One region of the Sphingomonas sp. R86520 genome, then DNA from elsewhere that is predicted to be linked to it. Evidence: predicted binding sites of a transcription regulator. Region 1 holds the regulator's gene; the other holds the start of a gene.
What was found. The regulator LexA, encoded in region 1, represses DNA repair genes until DNA is damaged. The targets are predictions, from matches to a motif close to GTTCCNCNCTTGTTCT.
Positions count from the first base shown of each region.

Region 1 (15,482 bases):
GACGAGCCGGCGAGACGGACGGTGGAGGTCGACGCGTTCTGCTCGTGATCGGCGTGGAGGATGAAGATGCGGTCCATCGCCTTTTCGACGATCGGGTTCACGACATACTTCTCCGCCGGGACGCCGAACGTCATGCGCAGGAAATTGCCGGTGTAGCTCAGCGTGTTGTCCGGATAGACGAACGGCTGGCCGACGCTGTACTTGTACGCCATCGCGGCGATCGTCGGCATCTTGGCGATCAGGCGGTGCGACGCGATGACGCGCTGTGCCGGATCGTGGATGTCGGTCGAATCGTGATAGAAGGCCGACAGCGCGCCGACGACACCGCACAGGATCGCCATCGGATGCGCGTCGCGGCGGAAGCCGCGGAAGAACTGCGCGAGCTGCTCGTGCACCATCGTGTGGCGCGTGATCGTGTTCGAGAAGTTCGCCAGTTCGTCTTCGCTCGGCAGTTCGCCGTTGAGCAGGAGATAGGCGACTTCCATGAAGTTCGACTGCTCGGCCAGTTCGCCGATCGTGTAGCCGCGGTGCAGCAGCGTGCCCGCGTCACCATCGATATAGGTCAGCTTCGACTGGCATGACGCCGTCGAGGTGAAGCCCGGATCATAGGTGAAATTGTCCGTCTGCGCGTACAGCTTGCGGATATCGATGACATCGGGTCCGACCGTACCGGACATCACCGGATACTCGAAATCCTTGCCGTCGACCTTGAGGGTTGCGGTCTCGCTCATGCTTGTATCCTTCCTCGAAATCTTATCAGCTAGCCATCCGGTCGGCGATCCGTCCCAGGCTCTCGTCGCGCCCGAGCAGGTCGAGCACGTCGAAGATCCCCGGCGACGTCTTGCGTCCCGTCAGCGCGGCGCGAAGCGGCTGTGCGACCTGGCCGAGCTTGACGCCCCGCGCTTCGGCCACGCGCCGTACCGCGCCTTCGAGCGCTTCCGTATCCCACTCGGCGAGCGCGTCAAGTTCGGCATGAGCATTGACCAAAATAGCACTCGCTTCACCCTGCAAAAGGCTCGCTGCGGCGTCGTCCATCGCCAGTGGTCGCTGGCTGAACAGGAAATTCGATCCTTCGGCCAGCTCGTTCAGGTTTGCTGCACGCGGCTTCAGGACGGGCATCGCGCGAGTCAGAAGATCCAGTCCACCGCTAGGCAGGTCGTGACCGAGGCGATCGGCAGCAAGTTGCGCCAGGCGCGCGTCGTCAGCTTCGCGGATGTAGTGGCCGTTGAGGTTCTCGAGCTTCTTCAGGTCGAAGCGCGAGGGCGACTTGCCGACGCCCGACAGGTCGAACCATTCGACCGCCTGTTCGCGGCTGATGATCTCGTCGTCGCCGTGACCCCAGCCAAGGCGCAACAGGTAATTGTCGAACGCCTCGGGCAGGATACCCATCTCGTCGCGGTATGCCTCGATGCCGACCGCGCCGTGACGCTTCGACAGCTTGGCGCCGTCGGAGCCGTGAATGAGCGGGATGTGCGCGTAGATCGGCTCGGGCCAGCCCATTGCCCGGTAGATCGGCAGCTGGCGGAACGCGTTGTTGAGATGATCGTCGCCCCGGATCACGTGCGTGACGCCCATGTCGTGATCGTCGACGACGACCGCGAGCATGTAGGTCGGCGTGCCGTCCGAGCGGAGCAGGACGAGGTCGTCGATCTCTTCGTTCTTGACCGTAACTGCGCCCTGGACGCGGTCTTCGATCGTGACGGCGCCTTCCTGCGGCGCGCGCAAGCGGACGACGTGGGGAAGATTCGGCGCTTCGCTCTCGGGGCGATCGCGCCACGGGCTGCGGATGCGGAGCGGCTTCTTGGCGGCTTGTGCCTCGGCGCGCATCGCTGCGATCTCGTCGTTGGTCATGTAGCAGCGATAGGCGTGGCCGTTCGCGACCATCTCGTGCGCGACCTGCGCGTGACGCTCGGCACCGGCGAACTGCATGACGACGTCGCCTTCCCAGTCGAGCCCGAGCCAGCGCATCCCGTCGATAATCGCGTCGATCGCCGGCTGTGTCGAGCGGACCCGGTCGGTATCCTCGATCCGTAGCAGGAACTTGCCGCCATTCGCCTTTGCGAACAGCCAGTTGAACAGCGCGGTGCGTGCGCCGCCAAGATGCAGGAACCCCGTCGGCGACGGAGCGAAACGGGTAACCACGGGAGCGGCCGGATTGGCGGTGCCCGTATCAGATATTGCGCCCAACCGCGGGTGCTCCCAGACTGATGAAACGATGGAAAAACGATGGCCATGACAGCCGTCGCCGCCCCTAGCATGCGTCCTTGGCGGCGACAAATGGGCGTGCCGCGATGGGAAGCTGTCGTCGGGCTTGCCGTGGAACGCTGGCTGGAGGCGGAGCGCGACCAGCTCGTTCTGTGGCTACCGGTGATGCTGGGCGTCGGCATCGCGTTGTGGTTCGCGCTCCCGGACCCGGCGGCATGGCGGGTGGCAGTCTTGATTCTCGTGGCCGGTGGGCTGGCGTGTCTGGCCATAGGGAGCGGTGGACGCGCCGCGCGCGCATTGGCAATCGGGTCACTGACGGCGGCGCTGGGGCTCGGGCTCATCTGGGCGCGGTCGGATTGGGTGGGGCGGGCTGTACTGGGCGGCCCGACGATTGCGAGTTTCTCGGCGAAGGTCGAGGCGATCGAGCCATTGGTCGCGCGTAGACTGGTCCGGCTGACGGTGCTGCCGATCGCGAAGGGTATGGAGACCGGCGGGCAACCCGTCGCCCTGCCGTACCGCGTCCGGGTAAACTTGGCCGAAGCGGATGCGCCCAAGCTGCTCGGGACGGACGCGGTCGTCCGCCTACGGGCGCGTCTGATGCCACCGCCCTTGCCTGCGGTACCGGGCGCCTACGACTTCGCGCGCGTCGCGTGGTTTGGCGGGATCGGCGCAACCGGGCGAGGTTTCGCACCGGTCGTCATCATCAAGTCGAGCGGGTCCGGGGCGGGCATCCGCGTCGCGCTGTCGCACCACATCGTATCGCACTTGGAAGGAAGCGCGGGCGGCATCGCTGCAGCGCTCGCGACCGGCGACGTCGGCGCGATCAGCGAGGAAGATTCGGAGGCGATGCGCCGCGCCGGGCTCGCGCACCTGTTGTCGGTGAGTGGGTTGCACATCACGGCGGCGGTGGCAGCGACGATCTTGATCGTATCGCGCCTGCTGGCCTTGAGTCCTTGGTTCGCGCTGCATAGCCGATTGCCGCTGCTTGCTGCATTGGCGGGGGCCGCGGCGGCGATCGGCTATACGTTGTTGACCGGGAGCCAGGTGCCGACAATCCGATCCTGCGTGGCCGCGCTGCTGGTACTCGCGGCGCTGGCGATGGGTCGTGAGGCGATGACCTTGCGTCTGGTTGCTGCGGGCGCGGTTTGCATCATGCTGGTCCTGCCCGAGGCCGCGGCCGGTCCGAGCTTCCAGTTGTCGTTCGCCGCGATCACCGCGATCATGGCGTTGCACGAACATCCGGCGATCCGCACCGTCTTCGGTCCGCACGACGAAGGACGCGCGCGCAAACTGGCGCGGGATGCCGCGTCGCTGCTGCTGACGGGGCTGCTCGTAGAACTCGCGCTGATGCCGATCGCGGTCTATCACTTTCACAGGGCCGGGCTGTACGGCGCGTTCGCCAACATCGTCGCGATTCCCCTCACGACGTTCGTGGTGATGCCGCTGGAAGCGCTGGCGTTGTTGCTGGACTGTGCCGGGTTGGGCGGACCGGCGTGGTGGCTCGTTCAGCGCTCGCTCGATGGCTTGCTGTGGCTCGCGCATCTCGTTGCGAATGCGCCAGGTTCGGTCCGGTCTCTGCCTGCGATGCCGACCGCGGCGTTCGCGGCGATGGTCTTCGGAGGTATCTGGATCGCCTTGTGGCGCACGCGGTGGCGGCGATTGGGGGCGGTTCCGCTCGCAATCGGCGCGATCTGGGCGCTGACGACGCCGGCTCCGGACATCCTCGTGACGGGTGACGGGCGGCATGTCGCCGTTAGAACCGCGGCGGGACTTGCGATGCTTCGCGATCGGGCGGGCGACTATACGCGCGATACGCTTGCCGAGAATGGCGGGGTCGACGGTGAGCCGCTGCTGCTCGCCGACCAGCCTGACGCGCGGTGCAGTCGCGATCTGTGCATGACCGACATCGTCGCCCGCGGGCGTACTTGGCGGGTGCTGGCGACGCGTAGTGCCTATATGGTGCCGATCGAGGACCTGATCGCCGCGTGCCGATTGGCGGACATTGTCGTCAGCGAACGTGGGCTGCCGAAGCGGTGTACGCCGCGCTGGCTGAAGCTGGATCGGTTCGTCCTGAAGCGGACTGGCGGCGTTGCGTTGACTTTGGGGGCGGGGCGCATGGTCACGATCCTGAACCCAAGCGACCGTCACCCCTGGCGGGATCCGCCCAGGCTCGGGCGGCCGTTCAAGCGCAGCCCCGACCCAAACCATCGCCAGCGGTACCGGCCGTGAAAGGCTCCGTCGTCCCGACTGCGCAGGAACGACAGATCCTCTCATCAGTATTCAGTCGTAGCGGCGAAGGATGCCCGAGAGCTTGCCCTGAACCCGGACTTGTGCCGGCGCGTAGCGCTGCGGGTCGTAGGCGCGGTTGGCCGGGTCGAGGCGAACCATCGCGCCTTCGCGGCGGAAGTATTTGAGCGTCGCTTCGCTGTCTTCGATCAGCGCGACCACGATTTCGCCATCCCGTGCCGTTTCCGTGCGGCGGATCAGCGCGAAGTCGCCGTCCAGGATACCCGCCTCGACCATCGAGTCGCCCGACACTTCGAGAGCATAATGTTCGCCCGAACCCAGCAACGCCGCGGGGACTGCGAGCATGGTACTGCCTTCGAACGCCTCGATCGGGACGCCGGCGGCGATGCGGCCATGGAGGGGAATCTCGATGACGTCGTTGGCCGGCTGCGGTGTCGCGGCGGCGGGGGCCGCCTTGACGTTCGAGGCCTTTGTCGGGGTCTTCTTTTCCGGACGCTCGGGCATCCGCAATACTTCGAGCGCGCGCGCGCGGTTCGGCAGGCGGCGGATGAAGTTGCGCTCCTCGAGCGCGCTGATCAGCCGGTGGACGCCAGACTTGGATTTCAGATCCAGCGCGTCCTTCATCTCCTCGAACGACGGCGAGACGCCGGTATCGTTGAGGCGGTCGTTGATGAAGCACACGAGTTCGTGCTGCTTGCGCGTGAGCATGGCGGTTCTCCGTCCGGAACAGACTGGGAACTTCTATGGAACATAATTAACGCCGTCAAGCGCCCGTATCAGGCGATCACGAGGATTTCTGCCGATTCGCCTTCCGTTGCAATCGGCGCATTGCCCGGCCGGACGATCAGGCAGGTCGACCGCGCGAGCGTGAGCAGCATCGAACTGTCCTGGATCGTCGAGGCATAAGCCTTGCCGTCGCGAAGTTCGGCGCGGAGATAATCGGTACGCGCATTGTTCGCGGGGAGGTCTTCGCCGAGCAGGGCGTGCGTCATCTGCGGCAGCGGATCGCGGGCGCCCGCCATGTGCGCGACGACGGGCTTTACGAACAGCGTCGCGGTCACGAACGCGGAGACCGGGTTGCCGGGAAGGCCCAGCACCATCATCTCGCCGATCCGGCCGGCCATCATCGGCTTGCCGGGACGCAGCGAAATCCGCCAAAAGTCGATCGTGCCACCGGCTGCCTCAATCGCCGGACGGACGAGGTCGTGATCGCCGACCGATGCGCCGCCGGTGGTGACCAGCAGGTCCGCCTGGACGCTGGCAAAGGCGTCGCGCAGGACGTCGAGGCGATCCGGCAATATGCCCAGGTCGACAATCTCGACGGGCATGTCCGCGAGCATCGCCGCCAGCATGATGCCGTTCGATTCCGGAAGCGCGACGCCGTCGGTGGTCGAGCCGGGGGGCACGAGCTCGTCGCCGGTAGCCGCTACCGCAACGCGAATGCGGCGGTTCACCATCAGGCTGCCGTGGCCCCCGGTCGCGGCGACGGCGATGCGCGCCGGGCTCAGACGGTCGCCCGCGGCGATCAGGCGGGTGCCGGTCGAGAAGTCGAGGCCTTTGCGACGGGTGTTGCGGCCCAACGTCGGCGGACCTTCCCCGGCGAGGATCAAGGTTGCGCCGTCGCGGTCGGCTTCTTCCTGGACCATCACGCTGTCGGCACCCTCGGGCATCGCAGCGCCGGTGAAGATGCGCGTCGCCTCGCCCGGGCCGACTTTGCCACTGAACGGACGGCCCGCCGCGCTCTCCCCGATGACCGTCCAGGGACCGGGAAGGTCGGCAAAACGGATGGCGTAGCCGTCCATCGCCGAAAGGTCGGCCGCGGGTTGCGTGCGACGCGCGAGGATGTCTTGGGCGGCCCAGCGGCCCGCGGCATCGCGCAACGAGACGGTCTCATGGCCGACGCGGGGGGCCATCGCGAAGAGGCGGGTCTGAGCTTCGGCGACGGGGACCAGGGTCATGCTTGCGACTCGAAAATCGGGCGGTTTCGGGGAGTGCAGTATAGGAAGTGCAGACGCTGGGCGCGGTTCGTACGTACGTATTCCGGGTCCGATGCGTACGGGAGAGGGGCGTGGTCTGCGGCCATGTTTCGTGCTTTGCCATGGGTTTGGCATGCAGGACAGGTCTTGTTCGCGCTGCCGGCGAGATTGCGGAGGCTATGGAGCCGATCGATGGGCTGATCGACGGTCCGGTCGATGGTGCGCGATGTGCGTAAACTGTACGCACGCGGGTCGAATAGGGCGTCGGCGAGCCTCCTCGGCTGAGTTGAACTCTCGGCTTTCCCCTGCCGGGGAAGGCTTGGTCAGGCGGTCCAGTTGCCGGACTTGCCGCCGCTCTTGGCGATCACGCGGATGTCACTAAGGACCATCGTCTTGTCGATCGCCTTGGCCATATCGTAGATCGTCAGGAGCGTGACGGTCGCCGCGGTGAGGGCTTCCATTTCGACGCCGGTCTTGCCTTCGGTCGAGGCCGTCGCCGTGGCCGTCACGCCGGCCGCGTCGACCACGAGCTCGATTTCGACCTTGGTGAGCGGGAGCGGGTGGCAGAGGGGGATCAGGTCGCTGGTGCGCTTGGCCGCCATGATACCGGCAACGCGGGCGACGGCGAGAACGTCGCCTTTCTTCGCGGTCCCGGCGCCGATCGCCGCAGCGGCTTCGGCGGTCATGGTGATGCGGCCGGTGGCGATGGCTTCGCGCGCGGTGACAGCCTTGCCGCCGACGTCGACCATGCGGGCCGCGCCGGCTTCGTCGATGTGAGTGAGCCCGGCCATCCGATCGCCGCTCATCCGACCAGCGCCCGCGTTGCGGCCTCGACATCGTCCTGGCGCATCAACGCTTCGCCGATCAGGAAGCAGTGAATGTCGTGCTCGGCCATCGCATCGAGTTCGGCGCGCGTCGTCAGGCCGCTTTCGGCGACGAAGGTGCAGTCCTTGGGCGCCCTGCCGACCAGCTCGTAGGTGCGGTTGAAGTCGACCGTGAAGTCGCGCAGGTCGCGGTTGTTGACCCCGATCAGGCGCGACTTGAGCTTCAACGCGCGCTCCAGTTCGTGCGCGTCGTGGATCTCGACCAGCACGTCCATCCCGCATTCGAGCGCGGAGGCTTCGATCTCGGCCATCTGCGCGTCGTCGAGCGCGGCGACGATGATCAGGATGCAGTCGGCACCGATCGCGCGTGCTTCGGTCGACTGCCACGGGTCGACCATGAAATCCTTGCGCAGGACGGGGATCGCGACAGCGTCGCGCGCGGCGGCCAGGTATTCGTCGGCGCCCTGGAACCACTTTTCGTCGGTCAGGACCGAGAGGCAGGCGGCGCCGCCCGCTTCATAGGCGCGAGCGTGGGCCGGCGGATCGAAATCGGCGCGGATCAGGCCCTTGGAGGGGCTGGCCTTCTTGATCTCGGCGATCAGCGCGTGGCCCTTCTTCGCGTCTAGCGCCGCGCGGAAGCCGCGTGGCTTCGACATGCGGGCGATGCCGGCGTCGATATCGGCGAGCGAGGTCGTTGCCTTGCGGGCGGCGACTTCGGCGCGCTTGGTTTCCAGGATACGGTCGAGCATGGTCATCTAGTATGCGATCCAGCGGGCGAGCAGCGCGTCGGCGCTGCCGGAGTCGAGCGCGGCGGCTGCTTGCGCGGCGCCTTCGACGAGGGTGGTGACGGTGCCGGCGACCATCAGGGCGGCGGCGGCGTTGAGCAGGACGGCATCGCGGTAGGGGCCGGGTTCGCCCTTGAGGAGGCGACGGAGCGCATCGCCGTTATGGGCTGCGTCGCCGCCGCGAATGTCGGTGATGGCGTGGCGGGTGAGGCCTGCATCCTCGGGAATGATCGTACCCGGCAGCGTGACGGTGCCGACCGAGGCGACGATGCTGCGACCCGCGCCGGAGAGTTCGTCCAGGCCTTCTTCGCCCGACACGACCAGCGCAGCCTCGGTGCCGAGTTGCTCGAGCGCGTCGGCGTAGAGCGCGACGTAATCGGGGCGGGCAATGCCGATGAGCTGGCGGGTGGTGCCAGCCGGGTTGGCGAGCGGGCCCATCAGGTTGAAGATCGTGCGCCTGGCGATCCGCTGGCGGATCAGCATGAGTCGCTTCATGGACGGATGATGGTAGCCGGCAAACAGGAAGGCGATGCCGATGTCGTTGAGACTCGCTTCGGCGGTTGCACCGGCGCGATCCATGTCGAGGCCGAGCACTTCGAGCGTATCGGCGGCGCCGGCCTTGCTCGAGGCGGCGCGGTTGCCGTGCTTGGCGACGGGAACGCCGGTCGCCGCGACGACGAGGGCGACGGCGGTGGAGACGTTGAGCGTGTGGTGACCGTCGCCGCCGGTGCCGCAGACGTCGATCGCACCGACGGGAGCGTCGATCGGGATCATCCGGTTGCGCATCGCGCGTGCGGCTTCCGCGATCTCGATGCTGGTTTCACCACGGGCCGAAAGGTCGATGAGGAAAGTCGTGATCGCGTCGTCGCTGGCGCGCGCGTCGAGGATGTCGGCGAACGCTTCGCGAGCCGATTCGCGCGACAGCGGCGAAGACGGATCGGGGAGCAGGGTGGTCGTGCTCATAACTCCAGGCCTTCGCGCGCCTTCACGGGGATACCCGCCAGCGTCAGGAAGTTCGCGAGCATGGCGTGGCCATGCTCGGTCGCGATGCTTTCCGGGTGGAACTGGACACCGTGGATCGGCAGCGTCTTGTGGCGGAAGCCCATGACCGTGCCGTCCTCGGCCGTGGCGTTGACGACCAGTGCGTCCGGCACCGCGTTGACGATCAGCGAGTGATAGCGCGTGGCGGTGAACGGTGAGGGGAGGCCGGCGTAGAGCCCCGTGTCGTCGTGGAGAACGGGCGACGTCTTGCCGTGCATCAGCCCACCGCGTTCGACCTTGCCGCCGAAATGCTGGCCGATCGCCTGATGGCCGAGGCACACGCCGAGCAGCGGCTTGCCTGCATCCGCGCAGGCGGCAACGAGATCGAGGCTGACGCCTGCCTCGGTCGGCGTGCGCGGGCCGGGAGAAATGAGGAACGCGTCCGCGCCGGAGGACAGGGCCTGCCCGGCGGAAATCGCATCGTTGCGGACGACCTCCACCTCGGCGCCCAGTTCCATAAGATAATGGACGAGGTTCCAAGTGAAGCTGTCGTAATTATCGACGACCAGGATCATGCGGACGCCATAGCCGATGCAGTGCCCCGCGCAAGGCGCGCCCGTGCGCGGCGGGCGCGCGTAACGGCATTGCACTTCGCTGGATCGGAACCATGTTACAGCGCATCGCCGAGGCGAACGCAGTGGGCATGACGCGCGCTGCGATCTCGCCTACGCCGTGGACCGTTCAGGACGGAGCAATGCCGCAGGCCGGACGTTGTTAGTCCGAAGGAGCTTAACCGATGTTTCGTACTGTCGTCCTCGCCGCGCTGATCGCGCTACCCGCCATGGCTTCGGCCCAGGACGCGCAGGTCGACAAGCCACCGCAGCGGATCCGCAGCGTCACGCTGACCGGCGACCAGACGTGCCCGAAATCGAGCGGTACCGAGATCGTCGTGTGCTCGACGCTCGACCAGCCGTATCGCATTCCAAAATCGCTGCGTGACGAGAAGCCGATCGCCGCGCAGAACCAGAGCTGGGTGAACCGCGCGGCGACGATGGATCAGGTCGGGCGCGTCGCAGGCGGCCTGCCGGATACGTGTTCGGCAGTCGGCACAGGCGGCCAGTCGGGCTGCTTCTTGCAGCGGAACCAGGCCTATGCGGCCGAGCGCCGCGCCTCGTCGAGCGAGACCACGACCACGCCGTAAGACGCTCGGCTCTCACGAACGCGGGAGCCCAGCCTGGGTCCCCGGTTAGGCGGGGACCCAGGCTTATCGGCGACGGATTACTGACCGAAGCCGGGTGCTGCTGCCCGGCTGACCGCTTCGCGCGCGGCGGCGAGGATGGCACCGGCTTTCGCCTCGCACTCGCGCTGTTCGTATTCCGGGATGCTGTCGGCGACGATGCCGGCTCCCGCCTGAACGTGGATCGTGCCGTCCTTCACGACCGCCGTCCTGAGCACGATGCACGAGTCCATCGAACCGTCCGGCGAGAAATAGCCGACCCCGCCGGCGTACGCGCCGCGTCGTTCCGGCTCGAGTTCGGCGATGATCTGGCAGGCGCGAACCTTGGGCGCTCCGCTGACGGTGCCGGCCGGGAACCCTGCGAACAGTGCGTCGAGCGCGTCCTTGTCCGGGGACAGCGTACCGACGACGTTCGAGACAATGTGCATGACGTGGCTGTAGAACTCGACGCCGTAGCTTGCGGTCACGCGCACCGATCCCGGGGACGCCGCGCGGCCGACGTCGTTGCGGCCCAGATCGAGCAGCATCAGATGTTCGGCGCGCTCCTTGGGATCGGCGAGCAGGCCGATCCGGTTCGCCTCGTCCTCGGCGGCGGTCTTGCCGCGCGGCCGCGTGCCGGCGATCGGGCGGATCGTCACTTCCTCGTCGCGGACACGGACCAGGATTTCCGGGCTCGACCCGATCAGCGCGAAGCCGGGCAGATCGAGATGGTAGAGGAACGGCGAGGGGTTGATCCGGCGTAGTGAGCGGTAGAGTTCGAACGGCGGCAGCGCGAACGGCGTGCTGAACCGCTGGGCGAGGACGACCTGGAAGATGTCGCCGGCGAGGATATAGTCTTTCGCAGCGGCAACCATCTCGCCGTAGCGGCCGTCGGGCAGCGCGGGGGTGTACGCGGGTTCGGCGACGTCGGCACGGATCGGTGCGGGGACGGGCGTGCTGGCAAGCTTGGCCGCGACCGCGTCGAGACGCTCTTCGGCTTCGGCAACGATCGCATCGGGATCGCGTGACGGATCGGGCCACGCGGGCGCGACCAGATGGAGCGCGTCGGTCAGGCGATCGAACACCAGCACGACGGTCGGTCGCACGAAGATCATGTCGGGCAGACCAAGCGGATCGACCGCCGGTTGCGGCAGGTCTTCGACGAGACCAATCGTCTCGTAGCCGAAATAGCCGACGAGGCAGGCAAGCGCGCGGGGCAGCTCGGCGGGAACGTCCGCACGGCATTCGGCGACGAGCGTGCGCAGTGCGTCGAGCGTCTGCGCCGTACAAGGCTCGAACGCGTCGCGGTCGGTCGCCCAATGACGATTGATCTCCGCCGCATGGCCGTGCGCGCGAAACAGCAGGTCGGGCGCGAGGCCGATCAGGCTGTGGCGGCCGCGGGTCGATCCGCCCTCGACCGATTCGAGCAGGAAGTCGCCGCGCCCCGGCTCGATGAGCTTCAGCGCGGCGGCGACCGGCGTTTCGGTGTCGGCGACCTGACGACGCCAGACGAGCGCAGGGCGCCCCTCGGCCAAGGCTGCGCGTGCGCTCATGCTACGATCAGTTCCCGGTGCCGCCCTGGCCGAGCAGGTCGGCGCGGACGCGGGCGATCGCGGGTGCGTTGGTCTTCACGCCGACATCGGCACGAACCGCCTTGGCGAACTGCTCGACATATTCGCGGCCGACCGAGCGCGCGATGGTGCCACGAGCGCCGCGGATCGCAGCCTGGTTGCCGACGGCGTTGCCGGGCGCGATGCTGTCGAGCTTGATGATGAACCAGCCGCTGTCATTGGGCGCGGCCAGCGTCTTCGCGGTGTTGGGCGCCATGCTGAACATCAGCGCGAGCGCAGGCGGTGCCCCGCGCGGGTCGGCGGCGATCTGCGCGCGCGACGCGGTCAGCGGGCGGGCGGCCGGGATCGGCAGCTTGGTCTGTGCGAGCGACTGCTGGATCGGCATGCCCTTGTTGATCCGCGCGAGCACTTCGCCCGCAACCCGGCGTGCGGCCTGGCGCGCGCGATCGGCGGCGACGTCGTGCAGCACGGCAGCGCGGATCTGCGCAAGCGGGCGCGGCGTCGCACGGACCACACGGCCCAGCGCGACGACGGCGAACCCGCCATCGGTGCCGAGCTGGACGAGCTGCGGGCCATCGCCCTCGGCGGCCTGGAACGCGGCGGCAACCAGTGGTGCGATCGCCGGATCGGGCTTGCTCGCGGCATCGTCAGGGTTCGCGCCGCTCGCGATGAGTGCGGGCGTCGTGACCGGCTGGAGCTTCTGGTCGGCGATCACTTCGTCGAAGGTCGCGTTGCCCGACAGCGAATCATCGATCTTGTCGTGGATCGCGGACAAGGCCTGCGTGGCTTTCTGGGTACCGAGCGCGGCGGCAATCTCGCTACGAACCTGATCGAGCGAGCGACCGGCGACGGTCTCGACCTTGTCGATCTTGGCGACGGTCCAGCCAAGCTGCGTGCGGATCGGGCCGATCACCGTGCCGCTGGCTGCGGCAAAGACGGCGTCGGCGACTTGCGACGAGGCCGTGCCAGCATATGCGGCCTTCTCGACACCGGTCTGGGTCGACGCTTCGAGGCCGGCGGCGCGTGCCGCGTCGGCAAGGCTGGTGCCGGCCTTGACCTTGGTCGCGAGCGCTGTCGCACCCGCCTGATCGGCGACCACGACCTGGGTGATCGTGCGCCTCTCGGTCGGGGCGTAGCGTGCCCGATCCTGCTGATAGCTCTTGGCGATCTCGGCGTCGGTCGGGACGGCCTGCGTCTTGACCTGCGCGGGCGTGACGATCGCGTAGCGGATGATGCGGCGTTCGGGGACGGTGTAGCGTGCCGCGTTGCGCTTGTAGAAGGTGGCGAGGTCCGCATCGCTCGGCGCGGGGCCGGCGGCGACGACCGCTGCCGGAATGAAGCCGATCGTGCCGGTGCGCTTTTCCAGCAGCAGCGATGCGTAGGGAAGCGCAAGCTGGTTCGCCACCTGAGTCGCGCCGTTCGACGGCAGGGTCAACTGCTGCGCCATCGTATCGCGCAGGATGTCGCTGCGGATCTGCGCGTCGGTCAGCTTCCGCTGGGCGAGCACCTGGTGGTAGAGATTTTCGTCGAACTTGCCGGTCGGGCCCTGCAAGGCGGGGATGCTGGCGATCTGCCCGTCCACAGCGCGCTTGCTGACGACCATGCCTTGCGAACGGCCGAACTGTTCGAGTGCCATGCTCGAGATGATGCGGTCGAGCGTGCCGTCCAGGCCGCCCTGGTTGACGAAGCTCGCCATGTCGAGCGTCGGCTGCTCCTGGCGGAAGCCTTCGAGCTGGGTCTGCGCCTGAGTCTTGAGCTCGTTGACGGTGACCTCGGCCTTGCCGACCTTCGCGACGTCACCGCCGGTGATCCCGGCACCGCCGGTCATCGAACTGAGACCGGTGATATCGCCTGCCGCAAAGGCAAGCGCGATCACGCCGAGAACGACGAACGTGATGACCACGCCGACCTTCGAATGGGTAAGGCGGCGAAAGAAAGCGAGCATGGACGGCCGATCGACAGGAATAGAACGGGGCTGCTTTACGGTGCGGGGGCGCCCTCTTCAAGTCGGGCATCTCGTCGTCCTGCTTAACGCGGGCCGCCGGCCGTTCGGGGTTGTGCGGGGCGGGTGCGGCGCTATCGCTACGCAAAATAATCGGGAGACGATGATGCGGCGCAAGCTCGTGGCAGGAAATTGGAAGATGAACGGGTCGCTCGCGGCACTGGCCGAGCTGGACCCGATCTCCGCGGCGGCGCGTGCTGCACCGGGCGTCGACGTGGCGGTCGCGGTACCCTTCACGCTGATCGCTGCGGCGTCGGAACGCGTGCCGGCGCTCGCGATCGGCGCGGAGGACGTGCACGAGGCGGATAGCGGCGCGCATACCGGCTGCGTGTCGGCGGCGATGGTCAAGGAGGTCGGCGCGCGCTTCACGATCGTCGGCCATTCCGAGCGTCGCGCCGACCAGCACGAGACGAGCCACGATGCCTGGGCAAAGGCGGCGGCGGCACGGCGGCAGGGGCTGCAGGTCATCCTGTGCTGCGGCGAAACCGAGGCGGAACGGGATGCCGACCGGGCCGAACGCGTGGTGCAGGCGCAGATCGAGAAATCGGTACCGGACAATGCGGACGGCAGCTGGTTCACGCTCGCCTACGAGCCGCGCTGGGCGATCGGCACGGGGCGGACGCCGACGCTGGACGAGATCGCCGCGATCCACGCGATCGCGCGGGCAAAATTGCGGATGCTGATCGGTGATGCGGCTGCGGGTGTGCGGATCCTGTACGGCGGATCGGTGACAGGTGCGAACGCCGGAGCGATCCTGTCGACTGCGAATGTGGACGGTGCGCTGGTCGGCGGCGCGAGTTTGACCGCGGACAAGTTCGTGCCGATCATCGAGGCGGCTGCCGGGCTTTGAGTCCCATGCTCGGTTTCTGGTCGTTAAGTATCGATAAACGCGGCAGTCTTATAGATAATGAGGCGATTCGCCGATGGGTCGTGATTTGGCATGGCGCCGCAAACGTGTGAGGTTTCGATGACCAAGTGGCTTCCCGGTTGCCTAGGCGCCACGATTGCGGTGTGTGCGACGATGTCGTCCGTTCCCGCACGGGCGGAAACGCCGCGCGAGCTGTTGACCCAGGCCGGGTTCGTCGACCGGGACCGAGGCGTTGCGCTGGCCCGGATCAACAAGGCCGCGACGGTCGCGGGGCAGGCGCTGAGCCGGTCACCGAACGATCAGGAGGCGGCGATCATGCAGGCGATGGCGAACGGGTACCGCGCGAAATTGCTCGGCAACCGGAGCGAAGCGATCGCGGCCCGCAAGCAATATGAGGCGCTGGTGACGCGCTATCCGCGCAACGCGGAGGCGCAGGCGGCACTGGGGGCTTGGCATATCGGCGTGATCGCGAAGCTTGGCCGGTTCGTCGGGCGTGCGGTGGCGGGTGCGCAAAAGGCCACCGGGTTCGAGGCGCTCGACAAGTCGGTGGCGCTCGGCGGCAATCGCGCGATGTTCTCCGGGTTGGCCGGGCTGTTGCGACTGGAGATCGATCCGAACGATGCACGGGGACGCGCATTGCTCGAGATGGCCAGCAAGGCACCGACCCCGACCGCGATCGATGGCTTCGTGCGGAAGGCGGCGTCGGCGGTGCTCGTGCCGCTGCGTGCGGGCGATGCGGATGCGACGAAGGCGCTGGCTGACAAGCTGCTGCCGTTCGGGCAATTCGCGGCAGGGTAAGCCGGTCTT
Region 1 covers NZ_JAXHBZ010000001.1:771,085-786,566, forward strand. The annotation lists gene SJY41_RS03800 (citrate synthase) at 1-731, opposite strand, end outside; gene gltX (glutamate--tRNA ligase) at 757-2,187, opposite strand; gene SJY41_RS03810 (ComEC/Rec2 family competence protein) at 2,227-4,434, shown strand; gene lexA (transcriptional repressor LexA) at 4,486-5,160, opposite strand; gene SJY41_RS03820 (molybdopterin molybdotransferase MoeA) at 5,229-6,410, opposite strand; gene moaC (cyclic pyranopterin monophosphate synthase MoaC) at 6,752-7,219, opposite strand; gene trpC (indole-3-glycerol phosphate synthase TrpC) at 7,231-8,007, opposite strand; gene trpD (anthranilate phosphoribosyltransferase) at 8,008-9,000, opposite strand; gene SJY41_RS03840 (anthranilate synthase component II) at 8,997-9,593, opposite strand; gene SJY41_RS03845 (hypothetical protein) at 9,815-10,219, shown strand; gene trpE (anthranilate synthase component I) at 10,297-11,787, opposite strand; gene SJY41_RS03855 (SurA N-terminal domain-containing protein) at 11,795-13,750, opposite strand; gene tpiA (triose-phosphate isomerase) at 13,911-14,657, shown strand; gene SJY41_RS03865 (hypothetical protein) at 14,775-15,473, shown strand.

Region 2 (15,482 bases), 1.6 Mb from region 1:
CGAACCCGCTTTCGGCATTCGCGCAGTCATTCTGCCGCCACGCCGACAGTGCGCCGACCCAGCGACCCTGCACGGCCCAGTCACCGACGCCGTCCTGTGCCTTCGCCGCCATCACGCGCGCGTTCACGTCGTCGCCTTGAAGGAAATAGATCCACGCGATCTTCTGCTGCCACTCGGTCAGCGCTTCAAGGGTGAGGCCGGGTGTGCTGTCCAACAGCGACTGTGCCTCGCGGCCCATGTCCGCCTTGACGTAAGGCTGCATCTTGAGCGCGAGATCGGCGGCGATCATGTCGCCCTTCAGGCTCTTGGCGCGGACTCGGCGTGGTGCGCCATCCTGCCAGATCAGCCGCTGTGCCGCGGGCAGGGGAGGGAGGTCGACCGCACCGCGCGTCGTAGCCAACCGTGAGATTTGCTCGGCCTCGGGCAGTTCGGGTGCTTCGTTGAGCAGCGCGACCAGCGGCCCCATCTCGACCTTGGGCGAGCCCTTCGCCGTATACATCTCGGCACGCGCGATCGCGTGCAGCGGGCCGGGCTTCATCGTGTCGAGCTGGATCTGCGCGTCGGTCCACTTGCCGTCGCGGATCGCCGCGAACACGGTCTTGTAGGCCTCGCGCTGGCCCGCATCGAGCTGGTCCGGGATCTGCTCCAGTGTCGGCGCGCCAACCAGCTGGGTCGAACCGAGCCGCGCATCGCCACCCGGCTCGCCGTCGACCGTCGCAGCCAGAGCTGGGAAGGGGAGGGCGCTCAAGCCCAACACGATAGCCCCCAGCGAGACCGACCGGATCCGAATCATTGTGCACCCTCTTGCGACGACTGTTCGCGCATCAGCATCTGCAAATCCTTCCAGGCCTCGGCCTTGGCCGCGGGCTTCTCGATCAGAAACCGCGGGTGAAAGCTCGCGACCACGCTCGTCATATCCGAGGCGTCACCGGCCTCCGTTTGTGCGGTCTTATGGTTAAACCCGTGTAAACGCCCACGCGCTGTCTGCAATTCCGTCCCGAGGATCGCACGGCTCGCCGCATTGCCGAGCAACAGCAACCGCTTGGGGGCGACCAACCCGATGTGATGCTTGGCAATTTCCGACAGCCGCTCCTCGACATCGCTATGGATGCGCCCCGCGGTCGGCCGCTTCGCGCAGACCGCTGCGAGGTGTACTTCGTCTCGCGTCAGACCGATCGCCGCGAGCATCTTGTCGAGCAGCCGTCCCGACGCACCGCTCAGCAAAGCCCCCGCATCGCCGTCGTCGCGGTCCGGGCAATCGACAAGCACCATGACCGTAGCGTCAGCCGGTCCGATCGCGGCCAGAGAAACCCCGCTCCAGTCCGCCTCGGGAACCTCAGCGCCGCTCCGCCAGCTAAGGAAATCGGCCAGCAAAGGCGGCATCGCGGACGGTGCTGCGATCGGTGCAGCAGGGGCGGCAGGGGGTACGACAAGGCGCTCAGGCGCCGCAAACCAGTCGCGCGGGACGTCGTCTACCAGCGTGTCGACGCCAGCCTCGTGCCACCAGTCGAGCGCACTCGCCGCTGTATTTCGCCAGTCGATGGTTTGATCCGCCCCCACAGGGTAACCTATGCTGCACGGTTGACGTGGCGGTCAACTCGCGCAATCGCCATATTGGACAAGACGGTGCCGGCCCGAGCCCGAACGAAGGGTGGGGCATGAAGCTGAGGCAATAGGGGACATCCCCCGGGAGACGATGATGACGACACGTGAATCGATGCCGTACGACGTGGTGATCGTCGGCGCTGGCCCGGCCGGTCTCTCGGCAGCGATCCGCCTGAAACAGCTGGCCGCGGAGAAAGACGCCGAGATCAGCGTCTGCGTGCTCGAAAAGGGCTCCGAGGTCGGCGCGCATATCCTGTCCGGCGCGGTCATCGATCCAAAGAGCCTCGACGAGCTGCTGCCCAACTGGCGCGAGGATGACTGCCCGCTCGCCGAGGTGCCGGTGACCGAGAACCATCACTGGATCCTGACCAAGACGAAGAAGAGCGAGATGCCGCACTTCGTCACGCCTTCGTTCATGCACAACAAGGGCACCTATACCGGCTCGCTCGGCAATCTCTGCCGCTGGCTCGCTGGCAAGGCGGAAGAGCTCGGCGTCGAGATCTTCCCGGGCTTCGCAGCGGCCGAAATCCTGTTCAACAACGACGGCTCGGTGAAGGGCGTCGCGACCGGCGACATGGGCGTCGCCCGCGACGGCACGCACAAGGGCGACTACACCCCCGGCCTCGAACTCCATGCCAAATACACATTCTTCTCGGAAGGCTGCCGCGGTCACCTGACCAAGGAACTGATCGGCACATTCGCGCTCGACAAGGACAGCGATCCCCAGGTCTACGGCCTCGGCGTCAAGGAACTCTGGGACATCGATCCCGAACTCCACGTCCCCGGTCGCGTCATTCACACGCAGGGCTGGCCGCTGTCCGAAACCGAAGGCTCGAACGGCGGCGGCTGGATCTATCACCAGGCGAACGGCCAGGTCTCGATCGGCTTCGTCACATGGCTGAACTACACCAACCCGCACCTCTCGCCGTTCAGCGAAATGCAGCGCTGGAAGACGCATCCCGAGATCGCAGCACTCCTGAAAGGTGCCAAGCGCGTCAGCTACGGGGCGCGTGCGATCAGCGACGGCGGGCTCCAGTCGATCCCCAAGCTCGTGATGCCCGGTGCGGCATTGATCGGCGACAGTGCCGGTTTCCTCAACGTGCCGCGGATCAAGGGCACGCATACCGCGATGAAGTCCGGCATGATGGCCGCCGAGGCGGCGGTCGAGGCGATCGTCTCGCAGCGGGGCCATGACGAGCTCGTCGCCTATCCCGAGGCGTTCGAGAAGTCGTGGGTGAAGAAGGAGCTGTCGGTCGTCCGCAACGTCGTGCCGCTGGTCAAGAAGTTCGGCGACCTGGTCGGCTCGGGCCTCGCCGGCGTGACGATGTGGATGGAGCATCTGGGGATCAAGGTGCCCTTCACGATGCACCACCATCCCGACCACGAGAGCCTGTGGCGCAAGGATCTCGTCAAGCCGATCGTCTATCCCAAGGCCGACGGCGTGCTGACGTTCGATCGCCTCTCATCGGTGTTCATCTCGAACACCAACCACGAGGAGGATCAGCCGGTCCACCTGACGCTCAAGGATCCGAGCGTGCCGATCGCCTATAATCTGCCAATGTACGACGAGCCTGCGCAACGCTATTGCCCGGCCGGCGTTTATGAGGTGGTGGGTGTCGAAGAGGGCGACCCCAAGTTCGTCATCAACGCGCAGAACTGCGTCCACTGCAAGACCTGCGACATCAAGGACCCAACCCAGAACATTAACTGGGTCGTACCCGAGGGCGGCGGAGGCCCCAATTATCCCAACATGTAAGCCCGTATTCTTCGCACTCGGTCTCGTCCTGGCAACTCCCGCCACGGCCGGGACGGGTGAACTCTCCGCCTATCTGAAGGCCCGTGCCGCTGACGCCGCCGGGCGGCCGGACCTCGCCGCCGCGAGCTATGCCAAGGTGCTGGCGGCGGCCCCTGACGACCCCGTTGTCGCGATCCGCGCCTACCGCGAGGCGCTTCAGGCCGGCGACATGCCGCTTGCGACGCGCGCCGCCGCCGTGCTGGTCAAGGCCGGGGTGGCGCCCGCCGATGCCGCACTCCTCCCGCTGGCCGACGCTGCTCGCAACGGCGACACGAAGGCGGCAAGCGCCGCCATCGCCACGCTTGCGACCGGCCCCCTCGTGGTCCTCGCTCCCTCGCTCTACGCCTGGGTCGCCCATGCCGAAGGTCGCGACCCCGAACCGCCGCTTGCCGTCGCGGCGAAGGACCCCGTCGCCAACCGCTTCGCCACGGAGACGCGTGCGCTGATCGCCGCCGCGCCGCCCGGGCAACCCCTCGCGATCGGCGTCTCGCGCCTGCTGGCCCGCCTCGCGAGCGACCTCGCCGCCGGCGAACCCTCGCCGCTCTCGATCGCCCTGACTCAGGCCGCCCTGCGCACCGACCCCGGCTACGACCGCGCGCGCATCCTCCTCGCCGACGCGCTCGCCCGCAGCAAGATGGTCGAGTCCGCGCTCGCCGTGCTCGACCAGGTAGCCCCGAAAAGCCCGTTCGCCGCGGCTGCCGCGGCCGAACGCGTCGACATCCTGTCCAACGCCGACCGCGAAGGCGAAGCGCTTGCCGCTGCCAAGAACCGCGTCGACCATAAGGATGCCGACTCCGCCGACTGGCAGCGCTACGCCGACCTTCTCCTGACCACGGGCAATCCCGTCGAAGCGGCCAACTGGTACGCCAAGATCATCGCCGCCGATGGCGAGAAGGGTGGCAGCTGGGGTGCATGGCTGCAATATGGCGGCGCGCTTGACCAGGCGGGCCGCTGGCCCGAAGCCCGCGACGCGCTCGAAAAAGCGGTAGCCCGCGGCCCGGCTCAACCGCTCGCGCTCAACTATCTGGGGTTTGCGCAGGTCGAGCACGGCGACGACATCCCCGCCTCGATCAAACTGCTCGAGCGGGCCAGCCGCCTGGACCCGACCAACGCCTCGATCACCGATTCGCTGGGCTGGGCCTACCACCTTTCCGGCGACACCAGTCGAGCACTCCCGTTGCTCGAAAGCGCCACGCAGGCCGAACCCACCAACGCCGAGATCGCGGATCACCTCGGCGACGCCTATTGGAGCATCGGTCGCCGCTACGAAGCCCGTTACGCCTGGCGCGCCGCGGTCTTGACCGCCGAACCGGCCGAAACCGCCCGCATAACCGCCAAGATCGCAGGCGGTCTGCCGGCTAACGCACGCCGCTAGCCGAAACGCTTTTGTCCAAGCCACTCCGCCGTCCGACGTGGCGACACGGCACGCCGTCACTTCCTCTTTCAGCCGTCACCCCAGCGGAGGCTGGGGTCTCCCACGAGGCACGTGACGCTCGTCTTACAACGAGACCCCAGCCTCCGCTGGGAGGACAGCAATTTGTTGGCTAAGTCGAAAGCAAAACCGAGCACAACCCGCCGCCAATCCAGAGACCCGCAATGTTCGCCATTACAGAAGCCGCCCCCGCAAAGATCAACCTCGCGCTCCACGTCCGCCATCGCCGCCCCGACGGCTACCACGAACTCGAAACCCTCTTCGCCTTCGCCACCGACGGCGACGTCGTCACGGTAGAAACCGCGAAGACCAACAGCTTCACCATAACCGGCCCCTTCGCCGCCTCACTCCTACCACCCGTCCACACCACTCCCGCGAAGGCCGGGGCTCAATCGGGAACGGGCAGTGACGACGCGCCGAACGCGCCTTCTGGCAATGCCCCTTGGCACGGCAACCTCGTAACCGCTGCCACCGACGCCTTTACCGCCGCGTTCGCCCCCGAGGCCCACCACGCCATAACCCTCGAAAAGCACCTCCCCATCGCCTCGGGCATAGGCGGAGGTTCAGCCGACGCGGCTGCCACCCTCCGGGCGCTTGCTCGCCTCCACGGCATCAGCGCAACCGACCCCCGCCTTTACGCCATCGCCGCAGGGCTCGGCGCCGACGTTCCCGCCTGTCTCGCCAACCGCACTACGCTCGGCATCGGCAAGGGCGACATCCTGACCAATCTCGAAGGCCTGTCCGGCACGCCGCTGCTGCTCGTAAATCCGGGCGTGGCAGTCTCGACGGCTGCCGTCTTCCAGACATGGGACGGCCAGGACCAAGGTCCGATCGCCGAAGGCAATTTCCTCGACCGCGCGAGAGCGAGCCGCAATGACCTGGAACCCCCCGCACTAGCCCTGGCCCCCGTCATCGCCGAAGTCCGCACGCTCCTCGACGCGGCGGAAGGCGTCCTGTTGTCGAGAATGTCGGGCTCCGGTGCCACCTGCTTCGCCCTGTTCGACTCCCTGGAAGCCAGAGACGTCGCTGCCATCGCCGCGCACGCTCGCGGCTGGTGGATCCTCCCAACGACCTTGGCCTGACGACCGGTCGCAAGATAAGTCCGAACGGCTATCGACCAAAACCTGCCCCGGTCATTCTCGCTTTTCTAAGCGGTACCGCTCCGCATTCGCGGCTGTTGGCCAAGGGGGGGGGTAAATGCCGGAAGGCGCCCGGCCTGACGCAACGCGAGAGGGGCAGACCCGAACTCCGCAAACACCCGTCATTTTCGCACAAAAACAGATGTTCCACTCTTGTTCCATGAGAACAAAGAGAATACACGGTGTTTGACGCGTTGAATGGCACGCGTGCTTGCTTTACCGATGGGAGCATATTCGATGGCCGCTAATTTGAAAGTGATCGACACCGGCATGGCAACCGCAACCAACGACCGCCAGAAGGCGCTCGACGCTGCGCTCGCGCAGATCGACCGCGCGTTCGGCAAGGGCTCGGCGATGCGCCTAGGCTCCAAGGAAACCATGCAGGTCGAGGTCATCTCGACCGGCTCGCTCGGTCTCGACATCGCGCTCGGCGTCGGCGGCCTGCCGCGCGGCCGCGTGATCGAGATCTACGGTCCGGAAAGCTCGGGCAAGACCACGCTCGCGCTCCACGTGATCGCCGAAGCGCAGAAGGGCGGCGGCACCGCGGCATTCGTCGATGCCGAGCACGCGCTCGACCCGGTCTATGCGAAGAAGCTCGGCGTCAACATCGACGAGCTGATCGTGTCGCAGCCCGATACCGGCGAGCAGGCGCTCGAGATCGTCGATACGCTGGTCCGCTCGAACGCGATCGACGTGCTCGTGGTCGACTCGGTCGCAGCGCTCGTCCCGCGTGCCGAAATCGAAGGCGAGATGGGCGACAGCCATGTCGGCCTCCAGGCGCGTCTCATGTCGCAGTCGCTGCGCAAGCTGACCGGTTCGATCAGCCGTTCGCGCTGCATGGTGATCTTCATCAACCAGCTCCGCATGAAGATCGGCGTCATGTACGGCAACCCGGAGACGACGACGGGCGGCAACGCGCTGAAGTTCTACGCCTCGGTCCGTCTCGACATCCGCCGCATCGGCGCGATCAAGGCTGGTGAAGAGGTCACTGGCAATCAGACCCGCGTGAAGGTCGTCAAGAACAAGGTCGCGCCGCCGTTCAAGCAGGTCGAGTTCGACATCATGTACGGGCAGGGCGTGTCGAAGCTTGGCGAGATTCTCGATCTCGGCGTTAAAGCCGGTTTGGTCGAGAAGTCCGGTGCGTGGTTCAGCTACGACAGCGTCCGTCTGGGCCAGGGTCGCGAGAACTCGAAGACCTTCCTCAAGGACAACCCCGAGACCGCCGATCGCCTCGAAAAGCAGATCCGCGCGCGCACCGACAAGGTCGCCGAGGAAATGATGGCCGGCCCCGAAGAAGGCGACGACGCCTAACCACTTTAACCCTCTCCCTAAGGGGAGAGGGAGGGACCCATTGCATTCGCAATGGGAGGGTGAGGGCACACGGTGCGTGGTGCGTGGTGCGTGGTGCGTGGTGCGTGGTGCGTGGTGCGTGGTGCATGGTGGTCGAGCAGGCACGTTGCCGATAACGCAGTTGCTTGGTGAAATTATGCTTCGCCAACCCACGGTTGACGCCACCCCGGCGAAGGCCGGGGCCCAGTTGGCAGGACCCGGCAGATAGCGTGCCGTGCCAGGCCACGCTCTCTCGCCTCAATAACTCGTGCCCGTTGACGGTCCCCCCGTGTGGTCTCGTGAAGGCGGGAGCCCAATCTGTTACCCGCCCTAGCGGGGAAACGGAAAAGCAGAAGCCGCGCTTGCAAAACCACTTAACAGGATCGGCACGGGCCTTAAAATACCCCAACGCCAAACGTTAACCAGCGTCTATACTTCCTGTACTTCACTCCCCGCCGCCGTCTCCTCGATCCGACCATGAGGCACGCCAACCCATGACCACCGCCACAGACTGGACCGGCAAGACAGGCGACGTATGGGCCGCGGAATGGCGCCGGACCGACCGCAGCTTCACCAACCTGACGCCCCATTTGAACGCAGCGATCCTCGCCGCTGCGATTCCCAAGACCGCCAGGATCATCGACATTGGCTGCGGCGCCGGAGCAACCACGCTGGCCACGGCGCAAGCCCTCCCAACCGCGAACGTAACCGGCATAGATCTCTCACCCACCCTGATCGAGATCGCCAGTCACCGAGGCGAAACCCGGCCTAACGCCAGTTTCGAACGGGCCGACATCATTATCGCCGCCCCGAACCACGCGCCGATAGACCTCTACGTCTCCCGCCACGGCGTCATGTTCTTCGCCGACCCCATCGCCGCCTTCTTCACGCTCGCAAAAGCCGCCGCTCCGGGCGCCGCGCTGGTCTTCTCCTGTTTCGCCGAACGTGGCGCAAACCGCTGGGCGGTCGACATCATCACCGCAACGAGCGGCGACGCGAACGCTCCCGAGTCGACAAAGCCTGGCCCATTCGCGTTCGCCGATCCGACGCACGTCGCCATGGTTTTGAAGGTGGCAGGCTGGCAAGCTGACCCGCCGCAACGCATCGATTTCGCCTACCGAGCAGGGGAAGGGACCGACCCCGTAGCCGACGCCGTCGATTACTTTTGCCGCATAGGCCCCGCGGCGTCCACGATCCGCGACGCTGCTCCCGAGGAACGCGAGCGCCACATCGCGCGTCTCACTGAGGTCTGCGAACGGTACCGGGGCGGCGACACGGTGGAGTTCCCCGCCGCAGCGTGGATCTGGACCGCACGCAAACCAACCAAATAGAAACAGGGGGAGCCAGCATGATCATCGTCCACCATCTCGAAAACTCGCGGTCGCAACGCATCCTGTGGATGCTCGAGGAACTCGGCATTCCCTACGAGATCAAGCGCTATGAGCGGAATAAGCAGACCATGCTCGCCCCGCCTGAGCTCAAGAAGGTCCATCCGCTCGGCAAGTCGCCGGTAATCGAGGATGACGGCCAGGTCGTCGCCGAGACCGGCGCGATCGTCGAATATCTCGTCGACAAGGCGGACGGTAGACTCGGCGCTCCGGCCAACCGTGCCGACGCGCTGCGCTACCGTTTCTGGCTGCACTACGCAGAAGGCTCGATGATGCCGCCGCTGCTCCTGAAGCTGGTCCTCGCCCGCATTCCGATCATGGGCAAGGCCGCGACTAAGAAGATCCAGCCGATGATCGACGTGCATCTCGACTATATCGAGTCCGAACTCGCACAACGCCCCTGGTTCGCCGGCAACGAGATGACCGCCGCCGACATCATGATGAGCTTCCCTCTCGAAGCCGCCCGCAGTCGAGGCGGCCTCGACGAGTCCCGCCCGGCGACGATAGCCTGGCTGGCCAAGGTCCACGCCCGCGCCGCCTACCAGGCCGGCCTGAATAAGGGCGGGCCCTACGCCTACGCCTGAACCGACACCACCATGTCTCCCGCGAAGGCGGGGACCCAGACCGGGCTCCCGCCTTCGCGGAAGAACAAGAGGCGGTAAAGTCACGATAGCACGCTCTGTCAGCGCTTTTCACAGCATACATGGCATCGCTATCGCGCGGATCCCTGCCTCCGACCGAGCTCGCAGTATAGTCTCACCGTTACGCCTGGCCCGGCGTAATCTTCTCATAGCTATCCACGGTGACCTTTGGCCCATGCCCCGTCGGCGCAACCGGCGGATCCCTGTCCGCCGGCTCACGCTCGTCGAGCCCGCCCTCCCACTTCGCCACCACGGTCGCCGCGACCGCATTGCCAATCACGTTGGTCGCCGAGCGCCCCATGTCGAGGAAATGGTCGACAGCGAGGATCAGCAGGATGCCCGCCTCCGGGATCTTGAACATCGACAGCGTGCCGGCGATTACCACCAATGATGCGCGCGGCACCCCCGCAATTCCCTTCGACGTCACCATCAGCACCAGCAGCATCGCGATCTGCTGTCCGATCGGCATGTGAATGCCGTAGGCCTGCGCGATGAACAGCGACGCGAACGTCATGTACATCATCGACCCGTCGAGATTGAACGAATAGCCCAGCGGCAGCACGAAGCTCGCGATCCGCGGCGGTACGCCGAACCGGTCGAGCGCCTCCAGCGTCCGTGGATACGCGGCCTCCGATGACGCCGCCGAAAACGCCAGGATCAACGGATCGCGGATATACCGCACCAGCAACCGCGTCCGCGGCCCGATCAGCAGGAACGCGATCCCGATCAGTACCGCCCAGAGCAAGGCGAGCCCGATATAGAAGCTCAGCATAAAATAACCGAGCTGCCCGAGAATGGTCGGCCCCCGCTCCGCCAAGGTCGCGGTCACTGCCGCAAAGACCGCGAACGGCGCGAACCGCATCACGTAATTGGTGATCTGGAGCATCACGGCGACCAGCGCCTCGATCGCCTTCACGAGCGGCGCGGCCTTCTTGCCGACCGCGGTGATCGCGACGCCGACGAACACCGAGAACACGACGATCTGGAGGATCTCGTTGCCCGCCATCGCCGCAATCATCGAATCCGGGACGATGTGCGTGATGAACTTGGCAAGATCGAATGCCGCGCGGTCGACGCCGCTCGACGCGGTTGCTGGCGGGATTGCGAGCGCCAGACCGACGCCAGGCTGCAACACGTTGACCAGGATCAGGCCCAGGGTGAGCGACAATAGGCTCGCGCAGATGAACCAGCCAAGGCTCCTCAGCCCGACCCGTCCAAGCGCGCCGGTATCGCCCATATGCGCGATACCAACCACCAGCGTCGAGAACACCAGCGGTGCGATGATCATCTTGATCAACCGCAGGAACAGAGTCGTCACGATCGAGAAATAGCCCGCGATGTCCTTCAGGCGTTCAGCGGACTCAGGCGTGCCGTTGTCGATCGACGCGTTCAGGATCCAGCCGACGACCATCCCCGCGACAAGGCCGAACAAGATGTAGTAGGTTAGCCGCTTGGCCATTAATCGCTCCCGAGAAGTGCCGACAGGGAAGGGGATTGCGGCGCCCGGGTCAAGGACCCTATCGTCCGACGATGTCGACAGAATTTTATAAACCCACCTTCAGCCCCTCCCGTCGCGACCTGCTAAGCGTGGCAATCGCGGCACCGTTGCTGTCGACCACTGCGATCCTCCGCGCTGCCGAGCCCGATCTGTCGGCGCTGGCCGACATTACGGCCACGACCAGGCCGATCGACGCCGCCGAACGCGCCACGCGGCTGGTCCGCGCGCAATCGCTGATGAAGGCGGCGGGCATCGGCGCGGTGCTGATCGAGCCGGGATCGTCGATGATCTACTTCACCGGCGTCCGCTGGCACACGAGCGAGCGACTGACGCTGGCGATCCTTCCGGTCGACGGCGAACCGTGCATTGTCACGCCATTCTTCGAGGAGCCGTCGGTGCGCGAGACGCTCGCCATCCCCGCCGAGGTGCGCGTGTGGCAGGAGGACGAGAACCCGCTCGCCGTCGTCGCCGGCTTCCTGCGCGACCGGAAGCTCGCCGCGCGTCCGATCGGGCTGGAGGCGGAGGTGCGCTACTTCGCCTATGCCGGACTCGCGCGCGTGCTGCCCGATGCGACGATCGTGTCCGCCGACCCGGTCGTCCGGGCCTGCCGGATGATCAAGACCCCCGCCGAGATCGCGTTGATGCAGGCCGCGACCGAGGTCACACTCGCCGCCTATCGCTGGACCTACGCGCGGGTCGAGAAAGGCATGGCCGGCCCCGAGATCGGCGCGCTGATGAACGCCGCGACCAAGAAACTCGGCGGCGCGCCCGAATTCGCGCTCGCGCTGATCGGCGAGGCGTCGGCCTATCCGCACGGCAGTCGCGAGATCCACCGCGTCGCTGGCGGCCAGGTCGTGCTGATGGACTGCGGCTGCACCGTGCAGGGCTATCAGTCCGACATCTCGCGCACATGGGTCCACGGCACCGCGACCGCCGACCAGCGCAAGACGTGGGACCAAGTCGCCCGCGGGCAACAGATCGCGTTCGCCGCTGCGAAGATCGGCGCACCCGCCGGCAGCGTCGACGGCGCGGTCCGTCGCTATTATGAAACGCTCGGTTACGGCCCGGGCTACAAGCTCCCCGGCCTCTCGCACCGCACCGGCCACGGCATCGGCATGGACGGCCACGAACCCGTCAACCTCGTCCGTGGCGAGACGACTAGGCTGGCGGCTGGAATGTGCTTCTCCGACGAGCCGGGCATCTACATCCCCGGCAGATACGGAGTGCGGATCGAGGATTGCTTCCACATGACCGATGCAGGCCCGAAATGGTTCAGCGAACCGCCTAAATCGATCGACGCGCCGTTGGGGTAAGCTACCTTCCCGCTAATGCCACCACCCCGGCGAAGGCCGGGGTCCAGTTGGAAAGGTGGCAATAATCGAGCGCAGTCCTTCGTTAGCAACGTCCCCCAACTGGGCCCCGGCCTCCGCCGGGGTGGTAGTCTTCGCCGAAGCGGTAGCCTCCGCCGGGGTGGTAGTCTTCGCCGGGGTGGTAGATGTGGGGTGAGGTAGCGCACTCCCTTGTTCTCCCGCGAAGGCGGGAGCCCAGTCTGGATCCCCGCCTTCGCGGGGAAACATGCTGCCTCGGTTCAACAGGATATGTCTCGACCACACCCCCACACCCCCACACCTCCACTTGAGCGAAGCGCGCCGCTCGCCTAAGTCCCCGCGCATGACATCGACGAACGACATCCGCCGCGGCTTCCTCGACTATTTCGGTTCGCAGGGGCACCAGATCGTGCCATCTGCGCCGCTCGTGCCGCAGAACGACCCGACGCTGATGTTCGTCAACGCCGGTATGGTGCCGTTCAAGAACGTCTTCACCGGCCTCGAATCGCGCCCCTACACCACGGCCACCTCGTCGCAGAAATGCGTCCGCGCCGGCGGCAAGCACAATGATCTCGACAATGTCGGCTACACCGCGCGCCACCACACCTTCTTCGAAATGCTCGGCAATTTCTCGTTCGGCGATTATTTCAAGGAACAGGCGATCGTCCACGCCTGGACGTTGCTCACGCGCGAATGGGGCCTGTCGCCCGACAAGCTGACCGCCACGGTCTATCACACCGACGACGAGGCGTTCGATCTCTGGAAGAAGGTCGCCGGCCTCCCCGATCACCGCATCATCCGCATCCCGACCAAGGACAATTTCTGGTCGATGGGCGACAACGGGCCGTGCGGGCCATGCTCGGAAATCTTCTACGACCACGGCGACCACATCTTCGGCGGCCCTCCCGGCAGCCCCGACGAGGACGGCGATCGCTTCGTCGAGATCTGGAACCTCGTGTTCATGCAATATGAGCAGGAGAACGCCGAAATCGTCGGCAGCCTCCCCAAGCCGTCGATCGACACCGGCATGGGGCTCGAGCGCATCGCCGCGGTCATGCAGGGCGTCACCGACAATTACGACACCGACACCTTCAAGGCGCTGATCGCTGCCTCGGGCGCACTGACGCACACTGCGACCGACGGCGCCAACACCGCCAGTCACCGCGTGATCGCCGATCACCTGCGTACCGCCGGCTTCCTGATCGCCGACGGCGTGCTGCCCGCGAGCGAGGGCCGCGGCTACGTCCTCCGCCGGATCATGCGCCGCGCGATGCGTCACGCGCACATCCTCGGCGCCAAGCAGCCGCTGATGCACCGCCTCGTCCCCGCGCTCGTCACCGAGATGGGCGCGGCGTACCCCGAACTGTCGCGCGCGCGTCCGCTGATCGAGGCGACCCTCCAGCAGGAGGAGACGCGCTTCCGCCAGACGCTCGACAAGGGGCTGAAGCTGCTCGACGAGGCGACCACCGGGATGACCGACGGCACGCTGGCGGGCGACGTCGCGTTCAAGCTCTACGACACCTACGGCTTCCCGTACGACCTCACCGAGGACGCACTGCGCGAACGCAACATCGCGGTCGACCGCGAAGGCTTCGACACCGCGATGGCCGAGCAGAAGCGCGCCGCCCGCGCCGCCTGGAAAGGCTCGGGCGCCAAGGCTTCGGACGACATCTGGTTCGACATCGTCGAGCAGACCGGCGGCACGGAGTTCCTCGGCTACGCATCCGATACGGGCGAGGGCGAGGTCGTCGCACTGGTCAAGGACGGCGCGCGCGTCGACCACGCTACCACCGGCGATACCGTCGCGATCGTCGTCAATCAGACGCCCTTCTATGGCGAGAGCGGCGGACAGGTCGGCGATGCCGGTCACATCTCCAACGACACCGGCCTGCGCGCGAACGTCACCGAGACGTCGAAGCAACTCGGCCGCGTGTTCGTCCACCACGCGATCGTCGACGCCGGCGAGATCAAGGTCGGCGACCCGGTCAAGCTCCAGATCGACGTCGCCCGCCGCGCGCAGATCCGCGCCAACCACTCCGCGACGCACCTCCTGCACGAAGCCTTGCGCGAACGCCTCGGCACGCACGTCGCGCAGAAGGGCAGCCTCGTCGCGCCCGACCGCCTGCGGTTCGACTTCTCGCAGCCGGTCGCGATGACTCCCGCCGACATCGCGCAGATCGAGGCCGACGTTAACGCGCAGATTCGTCGCAACGGCGCGGTGACGACGTTATTGATGACCCCAGACGACGCGATCGCGATGGGCGCGATGGCGCTGTTCGGCGAGAAATACGGCGACGAGGTCCGCGTCGTCTCGATGGGCTCGACCGACGAAGGCACCTACTCGATCGAGCTGTGCGGCGGCACGCACGTCAACGCACTCGGCGACATCGGCCTGTTCAAGGTCGTCGGCGAAGGCGCGGTCTCGAGCGGCATCCGCCGTGTCGAAGCGCTCACCGGCGAAGCGGCGCGCGCGTATCTGACCAGCCGCGACGATCGCCTCCGCGAAGCCGCAGCAGTGCTGAAGTCGACCCCCGACGAGGTCCCGGCCCGCGTTGCGTCGCTGCTCGAAGATCGCCGCCGCCTCGAACGCGAACTCGCCGACGCGAAGAAGGCACTGGCGCTGGGTGGCGGTGATTCGGGCGAAGCAGCAGGCCCGGAGCAAGTCGGCGGCGTCGCGTTCATCGGGCAGGTGCTCAACGACTTCGAGGCGAAGGGCCTGCGTGGGGCGGTCGACGAAGCCAAGCAGCGGCTCGGCTCCGGCATCGCCATGCTGGTCGCGATCAACGACGGCCGCGCTTCGGTCGCGGTCGGCGTGACGGCGGATCTGGTGGCCAGCCACAACGCGGTCGACCTGCTCAAGATCGCGGTGGCTACGCTAGGCGGGCAGGGCGGCGGCGGCCGTTCCGACATGGCGCAGGGCGGTGGTCCCGATGGCGACAAGGCCGCGGAAGCAGTCGCGGCAGTGCGGGCAAAGTTGGAAGCGGCGGGCGCCTGAACTCGCCGCCGTCAGACGCTAACCCCAAGCAGTGTTCCCCCGCGGACGCGGGGGCCCAGCTAAGTACCGCTAGCTGCCCTGGCTCCTGGACCCCCGCCTCCGCGGGGGAACAGTGGCTGCGCTAATGAAGTCGCCGGCTACAACTACCTCCACCCCGGCGAAGGCCGGGGCCCAATTGGCAAGGCCGATATAACGGAGGCTCGTCCCTCGTTACAGCCGTCCCCCAATTGGGCCCCGGCCTTCGCCGGGGTGGTGCTAATATTGCGTAAGTGGTTCGAGCGGGAAACGAGGCTCAGCCCCCACGCACCCTCGCCAGCGTAGTCCCAGCGGTA
Region 2 covers NZ_JAXHBZ010000001.1:2,342,476-2,357,957, reverse strand. The annotation lists gene SJY41_RS10765 (lytic transglycosylase domain-containing protein) at 1-757, opposite strand, end outside; gene SJY41_RS10760 (uracil-DNA glycosylase) at 790-1,560, opposite strand; gene SJY41_RS10755 (electron transfer flavoprotein-ubiquinone oxidoreductase) at 1,700-3,361, shown strand; gene SJY41_RS10750 (tetratricopeptide repeat protein) at 3,498-4,775, shown strand; gene SJY41_RS10745 (4-(cytidine 5'-diphospho)-2-C-methyl-D-erythritol kinase) at 4,997-5,914, shown strand; gene recA (recombinase RecA) at 6,209-7,282, shown strand; gene SJY41_RS10735 (class I SAM-dependent methyltransferase) at 7,891-8,631, shown strand; gene SJY41_RS10730 (glutathione S-transferase family protein) at 8,649-9,272, shown strand; gene SJY41_RS10725 (dicarboxylate/amino acid:cation symporter) at 9,451-10,788, opposite strand; gene SJY41_RS10720 (M24 family metallopeptidase) at 10,860-12,140, shown strand; gene alaS (alanine--tRNA ligase) at 12,499-15,150, shown strand; gene SJY41_RS10710 (thiamine pyrophosphate-binding protein) at 15,443-15,482, opposite strand, start outside.
Region 2: a site for LexA is predicted at 6,116-6,131, ahead of recA (recombinase RecA). Genes of this name have one in related genera too.